3 regions of the Pseudoalteromonas marina genome follow, and region 3 is predicted to be linked to each of the others. Evidence: predicted binding sites of a transcription regulator. Region 3 holds the regulator's gene; each other region holds the start of a gene.
What was found. Region 3 encodes LexA, which represses DNA repair genes until DNA is damaged. Its sites were predicted from a motif close to TACTGTATNNNNATACAGTA; they were not measured.
Positions count from the first base shown of each region.

Region 1: the regulator LexA is predicted to act here: its motif matches at 3,420-3,439, upstream of ruvC (crossover junction endodeoxyribonuclease RuvC).
Region 2: the regulator LexA is predicted to act here: its motif matches at 1,900-1,919, upstream of PMAN_RS04930 (SulA-like leucine-rich domain-containing protein).

Region 1 covers NZ_AHCB03000005.1:1,892,432-1,900,889, forward strand. Annotated here, with positions in the region: gene tolQ (protein TolQ) at 1-237, opposite strand, end outside; gene ruvB (Holliday junction branch migration DNA helicase RuvB) at 1,212-2,219, opposite strand; gene ruvA (Holliday junction branch migration protein RuvA) at 2,227-2,844, opposite strand; gene ruvC (crossover junction endodeoxyribonuclease RuvC) at 2,847-3,371, opposite strand; gene PMAN_RS08730 (ABC transporter permease) at 3,501-6,002, opposite strand; gene PMAN_RS08735 (ABC transporter ATP-binding protein) at 5,992-6,705, opposite strand; gene PMAN_RS08740 (arylesterase) at 6,706-7,329, shown strand; tRNA gene PMAN_RS08745 (tRNA-Pro) at 7,440-7,516, shown strand; gene PMAN_RS08750 (hypothetical protein) at 7,984-8,458, shown strand, end outside.
Region 2 covers NZ_AHCB03000005.1:1,030,982-1,039,439, forward strand. Annotated here, with positions in the region: gene PMAN_RS04915 (VC2046/SO_2500 family protein) at 1-116, shown strand, start outside; gene PMAN_RS04920 (DUF6172 family protein) at 312-614, shown strand; gene PMAN_RS04925 (YchJ family protein) at 923-1,402, opposite strand; gene PMAN_RS04930 (SulA-like leucine-rich domain-containing protein) at 1,432-1,875, opposite strand; gene PMAN_RS04935 (tetratricopeptide repeat protein) at 2,164-2,619, opposite strand; gene PMAN_RS04940 (NCS2 family permease) at 2,739-4,031, shown strand; gene PMAN_RS04945 (hypothetical protein) at 4,181-4,939, opposite strand; gene cysB (HTH-type transcriptional regulator CysB) at 5,231-6,208, shown strand; gene PMAN_RS04955 (L-serine ammonia-lyase) at 6,272-7,648, opposite strand; gene PMAN_RS04960 (NUDIX hydrolase) at 7,750-8,325, opposite strand; gene pabB (aminodeoxychorismate synthase component I) at 8,328-8,458, opposite strand, start outside.
Region 3 covers NZ_AHCB03000010.1:104,489-112,946, forward strand. Annotated here, with positions in the region: gene PMAN_RS14915 (endonuclease) at 19-672, opposite strand; gene PMAN_RS14920 (membrane protein) at 735-1,433, opposite strand; gene PMAN_RS14925 (hypothetical protein) at 1,680-2,060, shown strand; gene PMAN_RS14930 (PaaI family thioesterase) at 2,062-2,505, opposite strand; gene lexA (transcriptional repressor LexA) at 2,682-3,299, shown strand; gene coxB (cytochrome c oxidase subunit II) at 3,716-4,858, shown strand; gene ctaD (cytochrome c oxidase subunit I) at 4,858-6,450, shown strand; gene PMAN_RS14950 (cytochrome c oxidase assembly protein) at 6,450-6,980, shown strand; gene PMAN_RS14955 (cytochrome c oxidase subunit 3) at 7,016-7,891, shown strand; gene PMAN_RS19235 (DUF2909 domain-containing protein) at 7,791-8,102, opposite strand; gene PMAN_RS14965 (SURF1 family protein) at 8,117-8,458, shown strand, end outside.

The DNA of each region.
Region 1 (8,458 bases), on a different contig from region 3:
ACCATGAGACTGAGCACTGCGAGATGAAATTTCGTTATAAAGCTTACTTAAATCAATGCCTGACCAAAACTTTTGCTCAAACTTTTTAGCATTCGAAAGCGCATCAGAGATTGCTTTTTTACGTTGAAAAATAATAGCCCACGACATAACCGACATGGCAACTAGCCCTAACATTACTAATTGTACAAGCAAACTGGCTTCTAAAATTAGATCCAAAAAATTAAGCCCTGATCCCACATTAAACTCCTAAATAGTATCAAAATACGTCAATTGTAATGATTTGTGCAATTATGACCGCAACTAAGGTCAATTAGTTGCATCTAGTGTATCGAGTCCATTTAAAACTAACAACGATATTGCTATGAATAGCCAACAAAAAACGTTAAAAATCGGCTATGTTGTTTGTTTTTTATGCCTAGTTGTATAAATATTTATTCAAATAAAATAAAAACTCAGGTTCAGCTGCGTAATTATATAAATAAACATCATAAAACACGGCATTTATTCAAAATTAATGCATAAACACGCAAAACCACGTTAACGTTACCTACCAGAATACTAAAACTAATACCGAACAATTATACAAAAATATACTTAAGTACTATTTTTCATTAACTTATAAAATATATGGTTATTTAACGAACAACTTACAAACTACAACAAAACTAAATACATTAGTTTTTTTAATCTGAAAAAACAAATTTTCTAGTTTGAACAATTTTTAGATATTCCGTATTATTCTCCCATACCGAGCTAGCGCATTAAATGAAACTGTTTCATTATGTCCTGTTCTTAGTAATATGATCTTAAGTCGTATTACATTGTTTTACTCTATTTGGATAAAACCTAACAGTGTAAAACATGGTTCCCCCAGATTACTTCCTTTAACTTGTTGTTAGCCCGCATTATTTGCGGGCTTTTTTTTACCTGAAATTTGGCCTAGACCAAAATATACAGATTCATTTAATATTGTTTATTGAGCCAGAAATTTAGCACTAAACCTAGCCAGCCATAGTCAGCACTGACTAAGTTGAATTTTATGAAAGGCACAATAGCCACATACGCCTTAACGCTCTGTGAATTGTTGGTTAACCAGAATTCAGGCGAGTTAATGGTAAGGCAAATGACTTTTAGTAGATAAAATACGTTATAAACGGACGTGCCCTTGCTAACGGTTATTTTTAGCAAGGGTTTAGGAAAGGTGTTTAAAATTAGTCTTTATTAGGTAACAAGCCAAAATGATGGTACGCATTGTCAGACACAATACGTCCGCGCGGTGTGCGCTGAATAAACCCTTGTTGAATTAAAAACGGTTCAATAACATCTTCTATTGTTTCACGCTCTTCACCAATGGCAGCGGCTAAATTATCGAGCCCTACGGGACCACCCATAAATTTTTCAATGATGGCTAGTAAGTATTTACGATCCATATAATCAAAACCGCTTTTATCTACATCAATCATGTCGAGTGCTTGCTGGGCAACGTCTGCATTTACAGTTCCGTCAGATTTAACCTGAGTATAATCTCGCACACGGCGCAATAAACGGTTAGCAATACGCGGCGTACCCCGTGACCGTTTAGCTATTTCACTAGCGCCATCGTCGCACATTTCTAGCTCCAGATAATGAGCTGACCGGCCCACTATATGCGATAAATCCTCTACTGAATAAAACTCCAAACGCTGCACTATGCCAAAACGGTCACGTAGTGGCGATGTGAGTGAGCCTGCACGCGTTGTAGCGCCTATTAACGTAAATGGCGGCAAATCCAGTTTGATAGAACGTGCAGCAGGGCCTTCACCTATCATTATGTCAAGCTGATAGTCTTCCATTGCAGGGTAAAGTATTTCTTCAACCTGTGGGCTTAACCTGTGGATCTCGTCAATAAACAGTACATCACCTTCTTCAAGATTTGTAAGAAGTGCCGCTAAATCGCCTGCTTTTTCAAGTACAGGTCCTGAGGTGGTTTTAATATTTACGTTTAATTCGTTTGCTACAATATTCGCCAATGTGGTTTTTCCTAAACCTGGCGGACCAAATATTAATAAATGATCAAGCGCTTCATCGCGGCTGCGTGCAGCTTCTATAAATATTTCCATTTGCTGCTTAACATGCGGTTGACCTCGGTAATCAGCCAACAGTTTTGGCCTAATTGCTCGGTCAATCGAGTCTTCATTTGTTTTTTCAGTCGCGTCAATTAAGCGATCCGCTTCAATCATGGGTTACTCACAACATCGATTTTAAAGATTCTTTTATAAGAACCTCAGTAGACATATCCGGTTTACTCACCGATTTTACTGCTTTTTGTGCCTGTGGCAATTTATACCCTAATGCAACAAGTGCAGAAACGGCATCATCCGCTGCATTATTAGCCACTAATGCATCGCTGTGAGGCTCTATCACTGCGCTATCGCTAAATGGTGTAAATAAATCATTACCCCAATCTTTTAGACGGTCTTTCATCTCAAGCACTAAACGTTCAGCTGTTTTTTTACCCACACCCGGTAATTTAACCAGCGATGTAGCATCTTCATTATTTACACAGCTAACAAACTGTTGCGCCGACATTCCCGATAAAATAGCGAGCCCGAGTTTTGGCCCTACCCCATTAGCTTTTAAAAGCTCTCTAAATAATGCGCGCTCTGTTTTATTATTAAAACCAAACAGTAACTGCGCATCTTCACGCACTACAAAATGAGTATAAACAATCGTGTTTTCACCCACTTTTGGTAAGTCGTAAAAACAGGTCATTGGCATCTGTACTTCATAACCCACGCCGCTTACTTCAAGTAAAATTTCGGGGGGTTGTTTTTCAACTAAAATACCATTTAAGCGGCCTATCATTGTTATTTCCTTAAGCGTCCTCTAACGGTTTTGCTTGCGCTGCCCGCTAGTTTAATTAAATTTTGTTCTGAATGAGCATGGCAAATTGCTATTGCTAATGCATCTGCTGCATCGGCTTGAGGCGTACCTGGTAATTTTAGAATATTTTTTACCATATGCTGGACTTGGCTTTTGTCTGCACCACCGTTGCCTACTACAGCTTGTTTAATTTGCCTTGCCGAATACTCAAACACTGGCAAATCAGCCATTGCAGCACCCACAATGGCAGCACCACGCGCTTGGCCAAGTTTTAATGCAGAATCGGGATTATGAGCCATAAATACTTTTTCTATAGCAAACGTTTCAGGCGAAAACTGCTCAACAAGTTGAGTGATGCCCTGATAAATCATTTTAAGGCGTACCGGAAAAGGATGATCGGCTAATTTTATACAACCACTGCCTAAATAAGTAAATTTAGCACCTTGGTGAGCAACTACACCGTAACCAGTCAAACGCGATCCTGGGTCGATCCCTAAAATAATGGCCAAATCACATTCTCGTTGTTTTTATTGTAAATTAGGCTAATAATGCCAGAGCACTGTATAAAATACCAGTACCAAGCAAAAACAAAAATGCTCGCATAAGTAGCGAGCATTTTAAACGCAATAATAGTTAGTTTACCCTAAAGCGCGAACTAACCCTTGGGTGTTTTGTTTAAGGGTACGGGCAATCATTAAATAACCCAACCCGGCTACAAATAAACCACCAGCAAGCGGGCCTATAATCCATATATGTGGATGAAGCTTGCCCGTAAGTTCAAACATTTGTTGCTGCACAATCAAAAGCGCTAAGTCGCTAAAAAATGCAGCAACTAAACCGGCTAACCCACCCAATAATAAAAATTCGTACAAGGTCGCATTTTTAATTAAACGGCTTTTAGCACCTAATGTTCTAAGAATTACAATTTCTTGCATGCGTTCACCTAAGCTCGCTTGCACTTGCGAAATGAGTACTAATGCACCGCACAAAACAACAATGGCAAGTACAAAACCAATGGCGAGTGAGACTTGCGATATTGTGGTTTGTATTTGCTTTACAAAGTTGTCTACATCGATTGCAGTAATGGTTGGATAGGTGCGCAACAGTTGGCTAAAGTCGCGCTTTTGCTCAGGTTCTATCCTAACAGACGAAATATAAGTCGCCGGAAAGTCTTTAAGTACATCAGGGCTGAGTATAATAAAGAAGTTGGGTTTAAGCGTTGCCCAGTTAACTGTACGAACGCTGGTAATTTTAGCATCGAACGACTGCGCGCCAATTAAAAAGGTAAGTGTATCGCCAATTTCAACGTCAAGGCGCTCTAACATCGACTCTTCAACTGATGCCTCGGCCACTGCGTTTTCACCAAACCACTCGCCTTGAATTATCTCGTTTTGAGCCGGTACATCTTTAAGCCACGTTAAGTTTAGCTCACGGCCAATACCCGAACGCGCTTCTTCGTCTTTTTTCTCATTGTCTTGGAGAGATACTTCCCGTGCAACCAACTCACCGTTTACCGCGTTAACGCGCCCTCGAATCGTTGGGTAGAAGTCAGACACTAAAATATCTTTCTCAGCAAGGTAGTTATTGATTGGTTCAAGGTCGTTTTGAGTAATATTAACTAAAAATGCATTGGGCGCATCGCTTGGTAATTGCGACTGCCAATCAGCTATCATGTCATTTTTAAGCACAACTAAAAACAAAAGCAGCTTAATGGCGAGCGAAAAACTAATAAGTTGAACTGCATTTACATTGGCACGCTTTTGAATCGACGCAATAGCCAATGACCAACTATTACCTGGTTTTAAACCCAGTTTTCGGCCACCACCAAATATAAGTTTAGATATTAAAAACAACACTCCAATTAAAGTTAGTGTGGTTATAAATAATATTAGCGTTATTTTTATATTGTTACTAAATAACCACATTAACAAAAACACGGTCAATGCACTCATACCCAAGTGCACGCGGCTCACCGCTAGTTTGTCACCTAAATTACGACGCAGTACCCTAAGCGGCGGAATATCGAACAAATCAAATAACGGTTTAATAGAAAACATAACGGCGCAAATTACACCCGTACTAATTGCTACAAGCCAAGGCTTAAATCCACCCATGGGCAATTCGCTTCCCATACTTTTTGAAAGGTATCCGGTGGCTATTTCTTGCAAGCCGTAACCAATCAATAAACCTATACTCACAGCCATTGCACATACAAGCAATAAGTGAAGCATGTAAATTTTACGGATCATTGAGCGACTGCCGCCCAATGTTTTCATCATCGCAACAGGGTCATATTGGCGCTCGCAGTATCGTTTGGCTGATACAGCAATCGCTACTGCAGCCAAAATAATACCTAGTAAACCCGCTAACAATAAAAAACTCTCTGCTCGATTTAAACTGTTTGAAATTGGTGATTGACGATCTTTAACACCGTACCATTGTTGGTTTTCTTTCATTTGTGGTTTTAGCCAGTCATAAAAGCTGTTTATGTCGTCTTCACTACCTGCATAGAGCTGACGGTAAAAAACACGGCTCCCAGGCTGAACAACCTCTGTTTTTGGTACATCTGCAATATTTATTAATACACGACGGCTACTTGAAAATACATTGAATGGCGCATCAGGCTCCTCAACGATCACTTTTTCAACATTAAATAACGCAGCACCTAGCTCAACTTGCGAGCCAATATCAATGTTTAGCGAGTAAAAAACAGACTCACTGAGCCATACATTACCTGGGTTTGGGCCGCCGTTTGCAATAACCGTTTCACCCATTAATGTGTTTTTTACTTTTAGCTGCCCTTTTAACGGGTATGCGTCTGATGCTGCTTTCACCGAGCTAAATTGCATTTCGTCATTAGCAAATAACATGGTGTCGAAGTACACCATTTGCGCGGTTTGTAAGTTTTGACTTTTAGCTCGCTCAATAAAAGCGGTGTCAATGGCATGGCTGCTTGCCAATACTCGGTCAGCAGCAATAAACGCACTGCTTTTTTGTGCAATGCTTTGTGCTATTCGATCTGTCACCATAGACAAGGTAAGTACAGTTAATACCGCTAAAGCAATAGCTGCACTAATTACCGTTAGCTCACCTCTGCGAAATTCTCGCGCAAATAATTTAAGCGCTAATTTAGCCCACATTTGCAACGTCCTCTGCTTCACTTTTTACAAGTAAGCCCGCTTCTATCTGAATAATATGCTCACATTTTTGAGCGAGTCCTTCATCGTGCGTCACTAAAATAAGCGTTGTACCATGTTGAGAATTTAAGTCGAACAGCAGCGACTCAATCATTTTGCCGTTCTTACTATCTAAGTTAGCTGAAGGCTCATCGGCAAATAAAATTTTGGGTGTACCAATAAAAGCACGGGCAATAGCAACACGCTGTTGCTCACCACCCGAAAGCTGAGATGGGTAATGATCTGTTCGGTGGCTTAGGCCTACTTTTTCAAGCAAAGCAAGTGCCTGCTCCTTAGCATCACTTTTTCCCGCTAGTTCTGCAGGCAACATTACATTTTCGAGAGCGGTTAAGCTTTGCACCAACATGAAAGACTGAAAAACAAAACCAATTTTAGCGGCACGAAGTGCTGCACGCGCTTCTTCGTCTAAATCATGAAGCGGCTCACCGTCTAAAAATATTTCGCCATTAGTCGCTGTATCCAAGCCTGCTAATAAACTCAACAAAGTAGACTTACCTGATCCCGACGTGCCAACAATAGCAACAGACTCACCGTGCTTGACATTAAAGCTGATGTCGCTGAGGATGGGCAACTCACCTTCAAAGGTAGTTACTATTTTAGACAAACCATTAACTTGAATTATATTTAATTGAGAAAGCGCTGACATATGACTCATTCAATCCTTCGTTTAGTATTCATTTTATTTTTAGTTATCAAACCGCTGAGTGCAGCAGCCGACAACACGATTTTAATACTTGGTGACAGTTTAAGCGCAGCCTATGGCCTACAACAAGAGCAAGGCTGGGTAAAATTGTTACAAGATAAGTACAATGACGAGCAAGCCGACATTGCACTTGTAAACGCCAGCATTAGTGGCGAAACGTCTGGCGGCGCACTACGCCGTCTTGATGCATTACTTACCCAATACCAACCAACACACGTGCTTATAGAGCTTGGTGCAAATGACGGTCTTCGCGGATTTCCGGTAAAAAAAATGCAAGCTAATTTGACCTCGCTGATACAAAAAAGCCAAGCAGCTAATGCTATGACCGCGCTGATGGAAATTTACATTCCACCTAACTACGGCCCTCGCTACAGCAAAATGTTTACTGATAGCTTTAGCCAAATTAGCGAAGAAACTAATACGCACTTATTAAACTTTTTTATGCTCAATATCGCTGATAAACCAGAGCTAATGCAAAACGATGGGTTACACCCTAACAAAAAAGCACAGCCGTTGATACGTGATGAGATGTACGACTCGATCAAAACTTGGTTGAATAAAGACTAAAAAAATAACCTAACTTAAGTGGGCTTTTTAGCTCACTTGCCTAATAAACACCCAAACAAACAATCGCTTATTGATTTTTAAAAAAATACACGTACTATTGCACTCAACGTCGGTATGTAGCGCAGCCTGGTAGCGCACTGTCATGGGGTGGCAGGGGTCGAGAGTTCGAATCTCTCCATACCGACCAATTAACTCCCTCCTGTTTCTATAATTAACCTTCAAAAAAGTATTAACCCGAAAAATAAATTTACTTAGAGATTACTTAAACCAGTAGTTCTATTGCTGTTCATTACGCCTAGAAAACAGTGTCTATCAATTGGTCCCTACTTAGTATGCAGCAATATCTTAAAATCATCCTTACGTGTCGACATTTCACCAGGTGCTAATTACTAACTTAATAAAATGACAAAGTAACAAAACCCTTTTTAGTTTTTAAAAGCACATGAAGGCGCTAAATATACTTTAAGCATATTGTTATTTGCTTAAGCATAATCTGGATGAAATATAACAAGCGCGGCTAACGATACACGTTTAATTTACAGAAAATCCCAACAAAACTTTTCATTATAGTAAAGAAAACAAATAAATCTGCACACTTATTGAGCATTTTATTTAATTAACATATGATAAGGTTTTATTTTTACGGTGTTGAACATGGACTTTTCAGCTGAAGAATTAAACTTTATCTCTGACTTATTTAAGCCAGAAGATCAGGAAGTAAAACCAAATCACAAGCTTACTTTACAAAGTAGTGTACCCGCAAGCATTGCGCACCTATTGAGCAACGCAAGCTTAACGCTATTAGCAAAAGTTGCGCACTATCAATTATGGTTTCCGCTTGATTTAAAAATAGATCCCTCTGGGGTTATTAACCCTGTATTAAGTGCGCCTGAAGTCATTGATACTAAAGGCACACAGCGTAGTTGGCGTTGGAGCCAACTCAATATAAAGAGCGAGGGTTTTTATATTGAGTCTATATCTAGCACTGGCATATTTTTAAAACCTCTGAAAGATAACAGTCGCTTAGGTAGTATGAAAAATGTGCAGTTTACACTACCAAACGAAGAGTATATTTCAATTGATATAGAGCCCATTAGGCAAAATAAGTCAGGAATGGCTGCAAAAATTA
Region 2 (8,458 bases), on a different contig from region 3:
GACGTTTACAAAAAGACGAAATAGAAATAGATAATCCAAAAATGGATGTCGCAGGCTTTTATGACGTTCTAACAGACGTAAATCAGCGTGAACCATTACATTTGACGATGGCATAATTTATGATTTCATCAAATAGTGTCTAGTTACACTACCCATCACTGATTAAATTTTACGACTGCACCAAATCCGAATTGACTAAAAATTGATTTAATGTAAAAAAAGCATCCAAAAATTAAATGCAATTGCTATAATGGCTACAAATGGTATGACATGAATGCCGTTATCATTAAACCAAGGTAATTAGGAACGTAATGAAGAAAACATTCACGCTAAATCACGAGAAAATCAAATACCCTCGTATGGTTGATGCTGCAAAGCATGAAGTGAAAAAATATTTGAAAAGAGAGCGCAACAAAACTCTACCAGAAGATGCAGATTACTGGGCATTTGACTGTAAGTTTGGTAAAACGGTTGAAGATGCGCAAGTGGTTCATGTAGCTGAAATCAGCAACTGTATTAGCGATATTGAAAAGCAAGAATTGATGTCTTTTTACTTAGAAATATTGGCAAAACCTGCACAGCGTCAACAGCTAGACCTTGATAACGACGAGTAATATTTGTGCATATCAAATTATTTAAATGGGCCATTGGCCCATTTTTTATGCCTATAGATTACCTTCAAGCTTTTTTCTTTTGAGCTAGTTCAAAGTGTTTTTCATCGTTTTAGGGCTTTAACTGTTAAATTGTTATTAATGCTACCTTTTCCCTCAATATTAACCACTTCATTAATAGAGTTAGTACTAAATCTAAAAGGTTATAAAGGGAGTTGTGTTTAATAAATTTACGAAGCCATGCATTAAATGTGAGTATTTAATTAGCAACGGAGTGAAGTAAATAATGTACTTCACTTAAAAAGAGGGGATTACGCGCTATGGCATTTTTTGTATTTTTTTGCGCTGCCACAAGGGCAATCATCATTCCTGCCAACTTTCATATCAGCGACCGGAAATATAATACCATCGAGATATCGCCACTGGTGTTGCTCTTTTATAAATTGAGAGCGCTCATGTAACACACAATATAGGTTTTGATAAAAATAGGTAGCTTTAAACTCAACGACCCCTTTATTTTCATCGCTGTTTGTTTCAATAACAGATAAGCTTACAAATCGACAACTGGTCGCAAATTCTTTAATTTCATTTACAGGGTTTTCAGCTTGCTTTTCACTTGCATATGTTTGGTATACGTATTTAGCATTTTTTTGTACGTAAGCTGTATACCTAGAGCGCATTAACTGCTCGGGTGTTTCTGCTTGTTTATCACCTAATAGCAGTGGTTCACAGCAATCTTCGTAATTTTTTTGGTTTCCACAAAAGCAAGTGTTGTTATTTAAATAATTCATAATTGTTACATAAGATTTAAAACATCATTTTAGCAAGCTTGCTGTATGTAAGGTATATCAAGTACGTCAGAATTTTTAGTAAAACAGTATAACTTTGTTTTTGTGTTACTTAAGTTAAGCGATAAGTTGCTCAATAACTGATTGTTTAACATATCAGTCCATGTAATGACCGCTGCAAAGTTACCATTATGCAGTGCGCTACGCAGTACATATTCTAAATTTACTAAATGTTTTTGCCTAATGACTAATAGTTTACTTGTGTCTATTGAACATGAATCAAGCAAAGCTTTACTAGGAACATGGTCTGGTGCGATTAATAAAGTCCAAGCATTTAAACTATTATACTGGTGTAGCACCTTTAACAGCTCAAACGTTGCCGATATATCATCTTCAATTTGAATCACGTTAACACAATCAGATAGTTCGTCTTGCTGATAGCTTTTTACTGTTCTTACGGTTATAGGCTGTAACATATCATCTCGCTCACTGGGTTTATATACAGTACATGTATACAGTAGTTTATACAGTGTTATGGCGCAAGTGTTTTTTTGCTATTTTTTTATACAAATTTATATTCTATTTTTAAGGATATGTATTTTAATATTTATGTTGTTGATATTTATCGCTTTTATTTAAATTGGAATGTTAGTGGGTGAGTGTTTTTTATACAGGTTAAAAAGGTTTGCTTACGTTTTTTATAAATTTAAATTATAGCTCTGTACTGTATACAGTACTTTTACGAGCTAAGTTTCGGACTTTTTCTAAGGAGCAGGGGGAATTAAATGGGCATATTGTAATTGATGAATTTGTTCATATAAACTGGCCGCATAACATTGTGCATCCTTAAAACGCTTTGTTTCTATATATTTTCTCAAATCAGCAAGCGCAGCTGTAGCTGGCTCATGACCCTGGCTACTCGATAAGCTAAGCCAAGCGACTCCATGAAATACACTTTGTGGAACACCTTGGCCTTTTACAAAAAATAAGCCTAAATAAAATTGCCCTCGATGATCACCAGACATTGCCGATAAACGCATCCACTTTGCAGCTAAAGCAGGCTGGTTATTTTTTAAATAATATAGCGCCTTATTAAGCGTACTTTGTTGAGAGCTATCATTTTCAGGCGACGAATTAGTATCGCCTGGCTGTGTCACAAAAGACAAAATGTTGTCTAATTGTTGTTCTAAATCATAACCTGTTGGTGTGGTTTTTATCATATGCTGTCATTCGGTATAGTTAACTACTTCAATAGTTTAGTATATCGCAAGGTAAAATGTCCTGAAAAATATACTTTTTATGATAAAATCTCGCTACTTTTTATTGTCTTAAGTTCATTATGTTAGAAGCTTTATTTAAAATTAACGAAAATGGGTCCACGGTTCGTCGAGAATGCATCGCCGGAATGACTACTTTTATCACAATGGTTTACATTGTATTCGTGAACCCTGCGATGTTAGCAGAAGCGGGAATGGATCAAGGTGCTGCTTTTGTTGCTACTTGTATTGCTGCTGCAATAGGTTGTTTTATTATGGGGTTATGGGCCAATTACCCATTAGCTTTAGCACCTGGCATGGGGTTAAACGCCTTTTTTACGTATGGCGTTGTATTAGGTATGGGATACACCTGGGAAGCTGCGTTGGGCGCAGTATTTATGTCGGGTTGTATATTTTTATTATTAAGTTTATTTAAGGTTAGAGAATGGATAATAAATGCCATTCCATTAGTGTTAAAACGGGCTATTGCGACAGGCATTGGCGCGTTTTTAGCCTTAATAGCACTTAAAAATGCAGGTATTATTGTGGCAAGCCCCGCTACATTTGTGCAGCTGGGTGACATAACATCTGCGGGACCGTTACTGGCTATATTTAGCTTTTTTATTATTGCGGCATTGTTATATCGTGATTTTAAAAGTGGAGTGTTGATCAGTATTTTATCGGTTACAGCTATTTCACTTGGTTTAGGTTTAGTTGAATACCAAGGAATTATTGCTGCACCGCCTTCAATTTTACCTACTTTTATGCAGTTGGATTTTGCTGCTGCTTTAGAACTTTCAATGCTTAGTGTTATTTTTGCATTTTTGTTTGTCGATTTGTTTGACACGTCAGGTACTCTTGTAGCCGTAACGCAAAAGGCTGGTCTTGCAGATGAAAAAGGAAACATGCCACGCTTAGGACGTGCACTCAGTGCCGATAGCTCAGCTACCATTGCAGGTGCAATGTTAGGTACCTCAACAACCACATCATATATAGAGTCAGTGGCGGGTGTATCTGTTGGTGGGCGTACAGGTTTAACTGCAGTGGTAGTTGGTTGCTGCTTTTTGCTAATGATGTTCTTTGCACCGTTAGCTAATATGGTACCAGCTTATGCAACAGCGGGCGCAATCTTATATGTTGCTGTACTTATGTTACAAAACCTAAAGTTTGTGGACTGGGACGATATGACTGACGCTATTCCAGTAGCCGTTGTGCTGTTAATGACGCCGCTTACGTTTTCAATTGCGCATGGTATTGCGCTTGGTTTTATTTCATATACGGCGGTTAAGTTGCTTTGTGGTAAACGCAGTGAAATAACAATTAGTGTATGGATATTAACAGTGTTATTTATTGTTAAATTCGCGTTTTTATCATAAATAACAAAGTTTTGTTTTGATATATAACTACCAGCGACGTTATGTGATTTATCCCTGTTGGGGAAGCTAAACTCTCGGTTATAAAATTTAATGCTAAAAAAGCCCATGCACAGTATGGGCTTTTTTTATTATTCAGTGGAAAGCTGCTGTTACCATTTCTTTTTTGGAGCAAACAGCACATCTAAATCGTCTTGTTCTTGCTCGTTTTTCTTTTTTAGGGCGCTTGCGTTAGATGCTTTTAGCTCGACGCTAATTTCCTCTAAGTAACGTTCCACTTCTTGACGTTTAGCATTTACATATTCGTCTGAATAAGGCACTGCACTAAGCGTTGCGTAGGCTTTTTCAAAATATTGTCTAGCAGAGCCAACCATACTCGCAGAACGTGCCGAAATACCGCGTTTAATTTGGCTTTCTATATTTATTTTAAGCTGCAATTTCTCAAGTAGTTTGTCTTCGCCTGTAAATACCTGGCTATTAACACGGCCCTTAGTGTGTTCAGAACGTAGGATCACACGTAATTTTTTAATCCCTTGAATTAGCGCAACAAGCTGTTTGTCGTTACTTGGTAATGCTAATGACTCACTACTGGTTCCTTGCACCGGGTTAGAGAGATGCTGTTTCATTTCTTCTAAACGGCTCTTTAGTGCTTTTGAGGTTGGCGAATGCGTAACCATTGTTTTGAGTGCTTCGGCAATTCGGCTTTGTAGAACCCTAATAACGTTTTCAGATAGCGGAATATTAGCCTGGTTCATTAATGCTTCTTCAGTTTCTTCAATGATCGCCTTTTGTTTTGTGAGTTCTTTTCGGCGCTCATTTTCTTGTTTTTCTTTGTGTTGCTGAACAGCACTTACCCAAAGTGCAATCACAACCAAAGCAACTATAAGGACAATTATAATAGACACGATCATGGTGTAATTCTCGGATTCATAACCTAATTTTTTAATATTACATTAAATATAAGCCATCGGGGTAGTTTTGCGCGAATTAACTTCAAATTAGGTAAATTAACTGTCGTTAAATATAAGGACTATGAGATTAATTCGTCTAATCTTGGCTACCTCAAGTATATTTATTATGCTAGCCTTGAGCACCACTTCGATAAATGCACGCTATAAGCTTAATCAACGCTACCAGTAAAACTGATCTAGCTTTATAGAATTGCCTTTATTTATAATAAATTACAACGTAAAAATGCAACCATGAAATTACAACAACTCAGATACATAGTAGAAGTACAAAATCATAAATTAAATGTTTCAGCAACGGCTGAGAGTTTATTTACCTCACAGCCTGGTATTTCTAAACAAGTACGTATGTTAGAAGATGAGTTAGGTGTTCAAATTTTTGGGCGAAGTGGCAAGCATTTAACGCATGTAACTAGTGCCGGTGAAGATATTATAAATATCTCGCGTGAGATACTTTCAAAGGTAGAAGGTATAAAAGCAGTAGCTAACGAGCACACATTACCAGACCAAGGTAAGCTCAATATAGCAACAACGCACACTCAAGCACGTTATGCTTTACCTAGTGTGATTCAGGGGTTTATGAAAAAATACCCTGCAGTATCATTGCATATGCACCAAGGTACACCGCAACAAATATCTGATGCCGCAGCAAGGGGCGATGCCGATTTTGCCATTGCAACTGAAGCGCTTCATTTATACTCTGATTTAGTTATGTTGCCTTGTTATCATTGGAATCGCAGTATTGTTGTTGCAAAGGATCATCCACTTGCTAAAAAAGCCAATAGTTTAACGGTAGCAGATATTGCCGAATACCCGCTAATTACTTATGTATTTGGTTTTACGGGTCGCTCTGAATTAGACAAAGCATTTAGCGCCCATGGGTTAGAGCCGCATATTGTATTTACGGCGACTGATGCCGATGTAATTAAAACCTATGTTCGTTTAGGGCTTGGTGTAGGGGTAGTGGCTTCAATGGCGATTGATGAAATCACTGATACTGATTTAGTCTGCATTGATGCAAGTCACTTATTTGAAGCTAGCACAACAAAAATTGGCTTTAGAAAAGGCAGCTTTTTACGTACTTATATGTATGACTTTATAGAACGATTTGCGCCGCATTTAACAAAAGAGCGTGTGGAGCGCGCGAGTTTATTACGTAATCAAGATGATGTAGACAAGTTATTTGAAGATATAGAGTTACCTGTAAAGTAGCACTGGGTCTGATAACAAAAACCGACTATTTATTAATAGTCGGTTTTTTTGTTTAAGGTTAGCCTAACACTCAATAATGTTAACGGCTAAACCACCGCGCGCGGTTTCTTTGTATTTTGTTTTCATATCATTACCTGTTTCAAGCATGGTTTTTATTACTTTATCAAGTGATACTTTTTGCTCGCCACTACCACGAATTGCCAATCGAGAAGCATTGATGGCTTTTATAGCCCCCATCGCATTACGTTCAATACAAGGAACTTGCACTAAGCCGCCAACAGGGTCGCACGTTAAACCTAAATTATGCTCCATGCCTATTTCAGCTGCGTTTTCAACTTGTACAACATTGCCACCCACAATTTCAGTTAATGCTCCGGCGGCCATTGAACACGCTACACCCACTTCGCCTTGGCAGCCCACTTCGGCACCAGAAATAGACGCATTTTTTTTATATAAAATACCAATTGCAGCGGCTGTTAGTAAATAACGCGTGGCAATGTCGCGGTCTACTTCTTTTACAAATGTATGATAGTACATAAGTACAGCGGGTAGAATGCCTGCAGCACCATTAGTGGGGGCTGTTACCACTCGTCCACCGGCGGCATTTTCTTCATTAACGGCAAGTGCAAATAGGTCGACCCAATCCATTGCTCTGAGTGGATCGTTGCTCACCTCGATATTCAGTTTTAAGAATAGGCTGGGGGCACGTCGTTTTACTTTTAAACCGCCAGGTAAAATTCCTTCAGTACGCATTCCGCGCTCAATACAGGCTTTCATTACTTGCCAAATATGAAATAACTCATCTTTTATAGCGTCTTCGGTTCGAAGTGTGCGTTCGTTTTTCATCATCAAGCTAGATACACTCAGGCCTGAGTCTTTACACATTTCAAGTAGCTCTTTTGCGCTACTAAAAGGGTATGGCGCTGGGTTTTCTTCTCTAATATCGAGCGCTGCTTGCTTTTCGTTTTCAAATTCTTCGTCGGTAACAATAAAGCCGCCGCCGATAGAGTAGTACACTTTGCTATAAAGCTTTTCACCATTATTTGAAGCAATAATCTCCATTGCATTAGAGTGCTTTGGGAGCGTTTTACGACGATGAAAAACAATAGCACCTTGCTTAGGAAAGTTGGCTTTGTGTGTTTGGTTTAAATAAATAACTTGTTCTTGCTCGATAGTTAATAAAATATCATCGACTAAATCGGCATCGATTGTTTCTGGGTCATAGCCTGCTAAGCCAAGTACAACAGCTTTGCCAGAACCATGACCTATACCTGTTTGACCTAACGATCCATATAGCTCTACTTTTATATCGGTAACACTTTTCAATAGCTGTTTTTCATGGAGTTCATTAACAAATAAGCGTGATGCGCGCATTGGGCCAACGGTGTGTGATGACGAAGGGCCAATACCAATGCTAAACATATCAAATGCACTGATCATAGTGTGTGTCTCTTATTAATTTACTCAGCCCGAGGCTGCTCTTTGAACGGTCGAGCATAATAACGCGGAATTGTTAGCATGTAACTATTATTAACGAAGATTTAAACTGGTAAGGCTAGTTGTTTTGTAAAGTTTTTTATAATGCTAGCAGTTGCTCCCCAAAGTAACCCATGGGGGGTAACAAACCCCTGCAGGGTGATTTCTTTACCAAAACGTTGAAATGGCAAAGGTTGCCAGTTAGCTTCAGTACTTAATTCATCCAAGGAGAGTAAAAAGCTAGCCTGTACTTCATTGTGATCGTTTACCCACTGCGTATTTTTATTCAAAACACATACGTAGGGACGAATACTAAACCCAGTTAAGGTGGAGTACTCTGGTAAATTGCCAAGGATATTTACATCTTTGTGCGCAATGTTTAATTCTTCTTTCAATTCACGTAGTGCCGTTGTACGAAGCGTTTTGTCGCTTGCCTCAAATTTACCACCGGGTAAGCAAATTTCACCTGGGTGATGATGCAAATAAGTAGGGCGCTTACACAGTAAAATATGTGCATGCCCAGCTACATCTATAATGGGCAGCATAACGGCACTGGCGCGTTTATTTCGAGAGTCTTTTATTTGATTTGGCGCAGCGGTTGGGCTTAATTGAAAACGCGTTTTAATAAAGTCACTATTCAAGATCACCTACTCTTTAATAAAGGTAAAATTTTATTTACCTTATCGTAAGTCTCTTGGTATTCCAATTCGACTTTAGAATCAGCGACAATTCCGCCTCCGGCCCAACAGTAAATATGCTGCTCATAACAAACTA
Region 3 (8,458 bases):
TTATTAGCGGGAATATCATTACATTTTTTGTATAGTGCTTTTTAGTGCTAGGTCTTGCTTTTGCCACGCATTAAAAAGTTTTTGTTGTTGCTTTGAAATTTTTAAACCATAGGTTTTTTGCATGTAAGCATAGGCGTCGGCAATTTTTTTACGGGCATAAAATGGTGGCTCAACAACACGTTGCTTAAAGTTTACTTTTACATCGCATTGGCCGTATTGAGTCGCGGCTCCACCTAGCATGCCAAAACGATAATTAGAGCGGTCAGCATTTATTTCGCCAATTGCGGGGGCTAAGTTATTTATATCAGCTTCCATTTTTCGAAATTTTTCGCTGACTTTACGGCAGTTTTTCCGCCCACCATTTTGCCAACATTGTAGTTGATGCCCAAACTCCCATGCCGATACAATATGCTCCCATTCAATACGTAAAGCGCGCTGGTTTACTTTGCCTGAGCGGGTAAATGTATTACGAGGTACATAGCCACAACCCGTTGGATCTGGCACTAGTTTTTTACCTTGTTTTTTAATATCACAACCGCAATACAGGCTTTTTGCATTGTGCGGTAGCGTTTTTATTAAGTGCTTTTTAGCAGTAGAGAAGCGAGTAAAGTCTTTACTTGATACCGAAAAACAGACACAGCAAGCCAGTAAGGCCAAAATCAATCGGGTCATATCCATCACATACGTGAACTACAGGAGCCCCTAGTTTACTGGCTCAACAGGCAAACATAAACTTATTTAAATCTGCGTTTAATCCTTATGTTTTGCAATAGCAGTAAAAAGCCAGTTAAACAAAAAAGCACACTGGTTGCAGCAAAGCTAATTAATAGAGGATTGTTAAAGTTTTCACGTTCATCGTAATCCATAATATGCAGCATCCAAAAAAAATCGAAAATTCGCCACAGTGTGCTGCGCACAGTAATCACTTTGCCCGTATCTGATGACAAATAGAGTGTGGTACTAAATGTATCGTTAAATTGTACTTTCCATACATCTTTTTTATAACCGCTTTCTCTTGGCCCTAAACCTAATAAAGTGGTACTTACTGGTTGAGCATCAATAAGTAAATGCGCGTGTGCATTAGCAATTATTTGCTGTTTATTGGGGGCTTTAAATGGTTGCCCAGTAATGCCATTAAAACTTTGAGGGTTGCCTTCACTGGTTACAGTTATAAGTGGGGTAGATAAAAAATGCGCAAAGGTTATCTTAGTCGGATTAGTTACTTGTGAAACAATATTATCAATTGATGCGACGTAATCGCTGCTTTTAAAGGGGTTAGCCAGGGTGCGTGTTGCTAAGTGTTTACCATGTACTTTTTCAAGCGGAATAGCGCTCATAACCAAACCGCCAAGCAACCAAGCTAGTATTTGTATTCCTAATAAATAGCCCAACCATTTATGAAGTTTACGTGCTGGTTTAAAAATTTTTTTCATGTGTGTTTATCTTATTATTTTTACAAGACATTTTACGCGATGGTTGAGCAAGGTGAGTGCGACAAAATGTCGCACTAGTGCATTAAAATAGCGTTTCAGCACAATAGCGCCAATTGTAAGTAGCAATCGCACTCTAAAATAAGAGTATTACCATATAAAACGTCTATTTATAGGGTGTTGATTTGGTATAAAGGTAAAACTGCGTTAAAGTTTGCATGGTAACCATTAGAGGATAAATACGAGACAATGTCGGAAATTCAATTTTTAAATGTAGATCTAGAGCTTGAGTCAAAACAAGATATTAGTGTGCTGGTGGCCGACCTAAAAAAAGTCGCAACGATTTTACATTATGACAAAGACGAATACCGTCAATTAGCACGTATTGAGGTAGCTGGCGATGTAAAATCACCAGACAAAGCAATAAACCATATATGTGAGCTTATTGAGTCATGTTCACGCAATGCATTAAAGCAATGGTTGAGCTGCTCACGTAGAACGTTTGATATAGGGTTTGAGTCAGGCACGTCGCCAAAGTGTTTTAATCAAGCTTTACATGCAGATACACTACTGCGTATATCTGCTATTGGCGCGGGTATGGAAATAACAATTTACCCTCTCGAAAAATAACTTACGCCTTTCGCTCAACAACGGCTGCGGTCATTTTTGATACGCAGCACAGCTCGTTGCGGCTGTTTGTGATTTTTATTTCCCAAACAGAGCTTCGTTTTCCAATATGAAATGCGCGTGCTGTTGCCGTTAATGTACCATTGCGAGAAGCCTTTAAATGGCTTGCACTTATTTCTTGCCCAACACAGTAAAACTTTGTGAAATCAACCACAAAATTAGCAGCATAGCTCGCTACGGTTTCGGCGAGTACAACGTTTGCGCCGCCATGAACCATGCCAATAGGGTTATGGTGTGCAGGGATTGCAGGCATAGTTGCTACTAAGTAATCGTCGCCTATCTCTGTTATTTCGATTCCCATGGTTTTCATTAGCGTCCCTTGGCCATTAATGCCTTCGTCCAATTGTTTACACAATGCTAATGTAATGGGTTGATACCAAATACTCATATAGATTTCCTTAAATTTATTGTAGCAAGTTACTATTTTTATAGGCTATTTTAGAAAGCCTCTAAAATGTACACGTAAGGAAGTAATTTAGCTATTTGAACGGATAATTTAAATTTGCGATTTTTATTTAACTGTATATACTCACAGTTAAATGTACTGTATGGAAAACCAGTTGTATGCGCCCATTAACTAAACGCCAAGCTCAAATACTCGAATTAATTAAAGTGTTTATTAAAGACACTGGTATGCCGCCTACACGTGCCGAAATAGCACAAACGTTAGGGTTTAAAAGTGCAAATGCCGCTGAGGAACATTTAAAAGCCCTTGCCAAAAAAGGGGTGATTAAAATGAAACCTGGCGCAAGCCGTGGAATTCAACTTGTTGAAGAAGAGGAGCCAGAACAATTAGGTTTACCGCTTATTGGCCGAGTTGCGGCAGGTTCCCCTATTTTGGCGCAAGAACATGTTGAAAGCCACTGTAAAATTGACCCATTAATGTTTAAACCAGCTGCCGACTTTTTACTGCGCGTAAACGGTATGAGTATGAAAGATATAGGCATTATGGATGGCGATTTACTTGCTGTGCATAAAACACAAGTGGCTGAAAATGGTCAAGTTGTGGTTGCCCGTGTTGATGACGATGTAACCGTAAAACGCATTGAAAAAGCGGGTCGTCAGGTGTTGCTTCATGCCGAAAATGACGAGTTTGCACCAATTAAGGTCGATCTTGAAACTGAGTCGTTCAACATTGAAGGCTTGGCAGTGGGTGTAATTCGTAACGCGGACTGGATGTAGTTCTTTCTTATTTTATAAAAAGCGCACTTTTTTGGTGCGCTTTTTTTATTTTTAAAATTTTGTTTGTTTTTTATTCACACTCTTTCATTTCATCCTTAGCCCTTACCACCTCTCGATTTGAGCCATTTTCTTCTACGTTCAACTAAGCCAACTCTCTACTTTTTATATATTTATTGTTTGTTTTTAATACAAAAAACTTGCATGGTGGTTAAATATTAACTAATTGTTAATAAGCTGACGCTGGCAATACTCATCGCTTTTAAGTTTTGAGCACACACAATTAACTTTTGCTAGCGCAGTGAATGCCAATTTTTATAAATAAAACGGCATTAATAAAAAAATAAAAATAACGAATTGGCGTTTAAGCCGTATGCCTCTTCGCTTTGCACTAGCAACAGCATCAAAGGAGTCGTCACATGGGTAAACTTAGTTGTACCTTGTGGCTTATATTGTGTGTTTTTCCGCAGTTAGCCTTGGCAAATAGCCAATTTAATATGCGTAAAGGCGTTACAGATATAAGTGAAAATGTTTACGAATTACACATGACCATATTTTTTATATGTTGTGTGATTGGGATAATAGTGTTTGCCATTATGCTTTGGGCACTCATTCATCATCGCAAATCTAAAGGAGCGGTTCCCGCTCAATTCCACGAAAGCACCAAAGTAGAAATTCTTTGGACCGCCATTCCATTTGTTATTTTAATTGCTATGGCAGTGCCAGCTACAAAAACGTTAATAGCGATGGAAGATGCCAGTAAAGCCGACTTAACAATTAAAGTTACAGGTTCACAGTGGAAATGGCATTATGAATACATGGGAGAAGATGTAGAGTTTTACTCAATGCTTGCAACTCCTCAGGATGAAATAACTAATTTAGCTGATAAAAACCCAAATTATCTACTTGAGGTAGACAAACCCCTCGTACTGCCAATTAATCAAAAAATTCGTTTTTTAATGACCTCAGATGATGTTATCCACTCTTGGTGGGTACCAGACTTTGCCGTTAAAAAAGACGCCAATCCAGGCTTTATTAACGAAACATGGACCAACATAAACGAAGAAGGTATTTACCGAGGTCAGTGTGCTGAGCTGTGCGGTAAAGATCACGGGTTTATGCCCGTTGTGGTAGAGGCCAAATCTGAGGCTGACTTTAAAGTATGGTTGGCCGATGCTAAAAAAGCTAAGCAACAAGCAGCTTTAGCTGATGCCGCTTTACTTGATCAAACATTACCTAAAGAAGAGCTAATGGAGCTGGGTGCTCAAGTATACATGGCAAGTTGTGCAGCATGTCATCAACCTACGGGGTTAGGGCTACCGGGCGTATTTCCGGCTCTAAAAGGCAGCCCAATTGTACTTGGCGATATCAAAGGTCATATAGACATACTTATTCATGGGAGCCCAGGTACGGCAATGCAATCATTTGCCAAGCAGTTATCTATAAAACAATTGGCTGCGGTTATTACTTACAAGCGAAATGCATGGGGTAACGATACCGGTGATGTTATTCAGCCTAGTGAGATTCAAGCAGCACTTGATGCCGACGTGGAGGCTAACTAATGAGTAGCATAGCAGAACAACCAAACGCCAATGAAGCGCATCATGCTCATCATCCAGCTAAAGGCTTCAAGCGCTGGCTTTATACAACAAATCATAAAGATATTGGCAGTTTATATTTAATATTTTCGTTGACCATGTTTTTAATTGGTGGCGCCATGGCTATGGTGATCAGGGCCGAATTATTTCAGCCAGGGTTGCAGTTGGTCGATCCCCACTTTTTTAATCAAATGACTACAGTTCACGGTTTAATAATGGTGTTTGGCGCCGTTATGCCTGCCTTTACGGGATTAGCCAATTGGATGATACCGTTAATGATAGGTGCGCCAGATATGGCATTACCTAGAATGAATAACTGGAGCTTTTGGATTTTACCTTTCGCATTCTTAATTTTGCTTGCTTCTTTATTTATGCCTGGAGGAGGTCCTGCTTTTGGCTGGACCTTCTATGCTCCGCTTTCAACCACATACAGTAACGACAATACTGCCTTGTTTGTATTTGCGGTGCACATTATGGGTATTAGCTCAATTATGGGTGCTATTAATGTGGTTGTGACTATAGTTAATTTGCGTGCACCTGGCATGACGTGGATGAAACTCCCCCTGTTTGTATGGACATGGCTAATAACGGCATTTTTACTCATTGCTGTTATGCCCGTTTTGGCAGGGGCGGTGACCATGGTTTTAACCGATAAATATTTTGCGACTAGCTTTTTTGATGCAGCCGGCGGTGGCGATCCGGTGATGTTCCAGCATATATTTTGGTTTTTTGGTCACCCCGAAGTTTACATCATGATTTTGCCAGCGTTTGGTATCATTTCAACCATAGTGCCTACTTTTTCGCGCAAAAAGCTATTTGGCTATGCATCTATGGTTTATGCAACGTCATCTATAGCATTGTTAAGCTTTATTGTGTGGGCGCATCACATGTTTACCACCGGTATGCCGGTAGCTGCAGAGCTATTTTTTATGTACTCCACAATGCTGATATCGGTACCTACTGGCGTGAAAGTATTTAATTGGGTAGCCACCATGTGGCGCGGTTCTATTAGCTTTGAAGTCCCTATGATGTTCAGTATTGCTTTTATAGTACTGTTCACATTAGGTGGTTTTTCAGGGTTGATGCTTGCTATTACTCCCGCTGATTTTCAATACCACGACACTTATTTTGTAGTGGCTCATTTTCATTATGTGTTAGTGACAGGGGCGGTATTTTCAATCATGGCCGGTGCTTATTACTGGCTGCCAAAATGGACTGGCAATATGTTTAATATCACGCTGGCTAAGTGGCATTTTTGGTTGTCGTTAGTCAGTGTAAATGTGCTGTTTTTTCCAATGCATTTTGTGGGTTTGGCTGGTATGCCTCGTCGTATTCCTGATTATGCACTGCAATTTGCAGACTTCAACGCAATTATAAGTATTGGTGGTTTTGCATTTGGTTTATCTCAGCTGTTGTTTGTAGTGGTTGTTTTTAAATGTGCAAGAGGCGGCGAAAAAGTCCCTGCAAAAGTGTGGGATGGCGCTGAAGGGTTAGAGTGGGAAGTTGAATCCCCTGCGCCTTACCATACCTTTTCAACACCACCGGAAATTAAATAATGACCCACGCACCGCTCCTTAAACGCTTGATTATTATCAGCATAGGTATGTTTGCGTTTGCGTTTGCCTTAGTGCCGTTATACGACGTGTTTTGTGACTTAACCGGGCTAAATGGTAAGCCATCGTTAGAGCAAGCGCAGCAAAGTAGCGTGATTGAGCAAACAAGGGACGTTAGCGTGAGTTTTACAACTCATGCACAAAGCGGTGCACCTTTTGAGGTGAAATCAAAAGAGTACAGTGTGGTTGTGAAACCCGGAGAAATGCGAGAAGTCGTTTTTAGCGCAAAAAATAGTAGTGAACTCGATAAAGTTATGCAGGCAGTACCGTCTGTTTCACCAGGCAAAGCGGCAAAATATTTACATAAAATGGCCTGCTTTTGCTTTGATCAACAACCCCTAAAAGCGGGGGAAGAGCTCGAATTTAAATTGCTTTTTTATGTTGATACAGCGCTTCCAAGTGATGTTGAAGAGCTAACTTTGTCTTACACCGTATTTGATATTAGTGAGCAACTAGTTGCCAGTAATAACTAGCAACAAACACTAGTGCGAAACTAGGAGCAAGTAAAATGAATCAAGAACATGAGCATTATTACGTACCAGAGCAAAGCCCGTGGCCCATTGTAGGAGCGGTTGCGTTGTTTTTTATCGCCGTAGGCGCAGGCTTAACAGTTATGGAAGTTGGCAAGGAAGGGGGGAACGGTGTTTATTTACTTTATGCCGGTATAGCCGTTCTTTTATATATGTTATTTGGCTGGTTTAAAAATGTTATTCACGAGTCAGGCCAAGGGTTGTACTCAGCACAAATGGATCGTTCTTTTCGACAAGGCATGAGCTGGTTCATTTTTTCTGAGGTTATGTTTTTTATGGCCTTTTTTGGTGCGTTATTTTATGCACGTATGATTTCGGTGCCCTGGTTGGGGGGCGCGGGTAACAATGCTATGACTAATGAAGTGTTGTGGCCTACCTTTGAAGCTATGTGGCCTTTGGTTGTTACACCTTCCGGTGACACAACCCAAGCTATGGGGTGGCAAGGCCTACCATTGATCAATACGTTAATTTTAATCGCTTCATCGGTCACGTTACATTTTGCTCATGTTGCAATGGAAAACAACAAACGTAAACCACTGAAAGTGTTTTTAGGACTTACGGTGTTATTAGGCGTGTGCTTTTTAGCATTGCAAGTAGAGGAATACGTTCATGCATACAATGACTTAAATTTAACATTAGATGCCGGTGTGTACGGTAATACATTCTTTTTGCTTACAGGCTTTCATGGCATGCATGTCACACTCGGAGCCATACTTTTATTTGTCATTTTAATACGAATATTAAAAGGTCATTTTACCAAAGAAAAGCACTTTGCGTTTCAAGCTGCTGCTTGGTATTGGCATTTTGTTGATGTGGTATGGCTGTGTTTATTTGTGTTTGTATATGTGCTGTAACGTTTATGGGCGAGCTATTTGCCTTTATATAACCGAGCTTAACTGCTGCGATTGCAACCACTAATACAACAACCGAAAACAACACTCGGCGCCCTAAAAAGTGAGACATAGGTCGCCCGTTTGTTTTCCCAGACACCATAATAAATAGCGCTCTAAATAAGTTAAAAAGTATAAACATTAGTAACAGTACAATAATAATTTTAATAATCACTGAGTTGACCCTTTATGCAAGTAGTTTTAAGGCACAAACAAAAGCTTAGTTCAATAATCACAATTTGTATGGTTGTGGTTGTCGTACTGGTATGTGTGCGCCTAGGTTTTTGGCAATTAGAACGAGGTGAAAAAAAACAGCAACAGCTCACTGCTATTGCTCAAATACAAACTCATGGTGTTATGAGTTGGTCGCAGTTGCTAAATTTACCAAAGCAGTGGAATAAAACCGGTGTACTAGTCGAGCTTAAAGGGACACTTTTAAGCGAACATTACTGGTTGTTAGATAATCAAGTATATAACGGACAAGTGGGTTACGACCTACTCGTCCTGTTAAAACCAAATAATGATATGCGT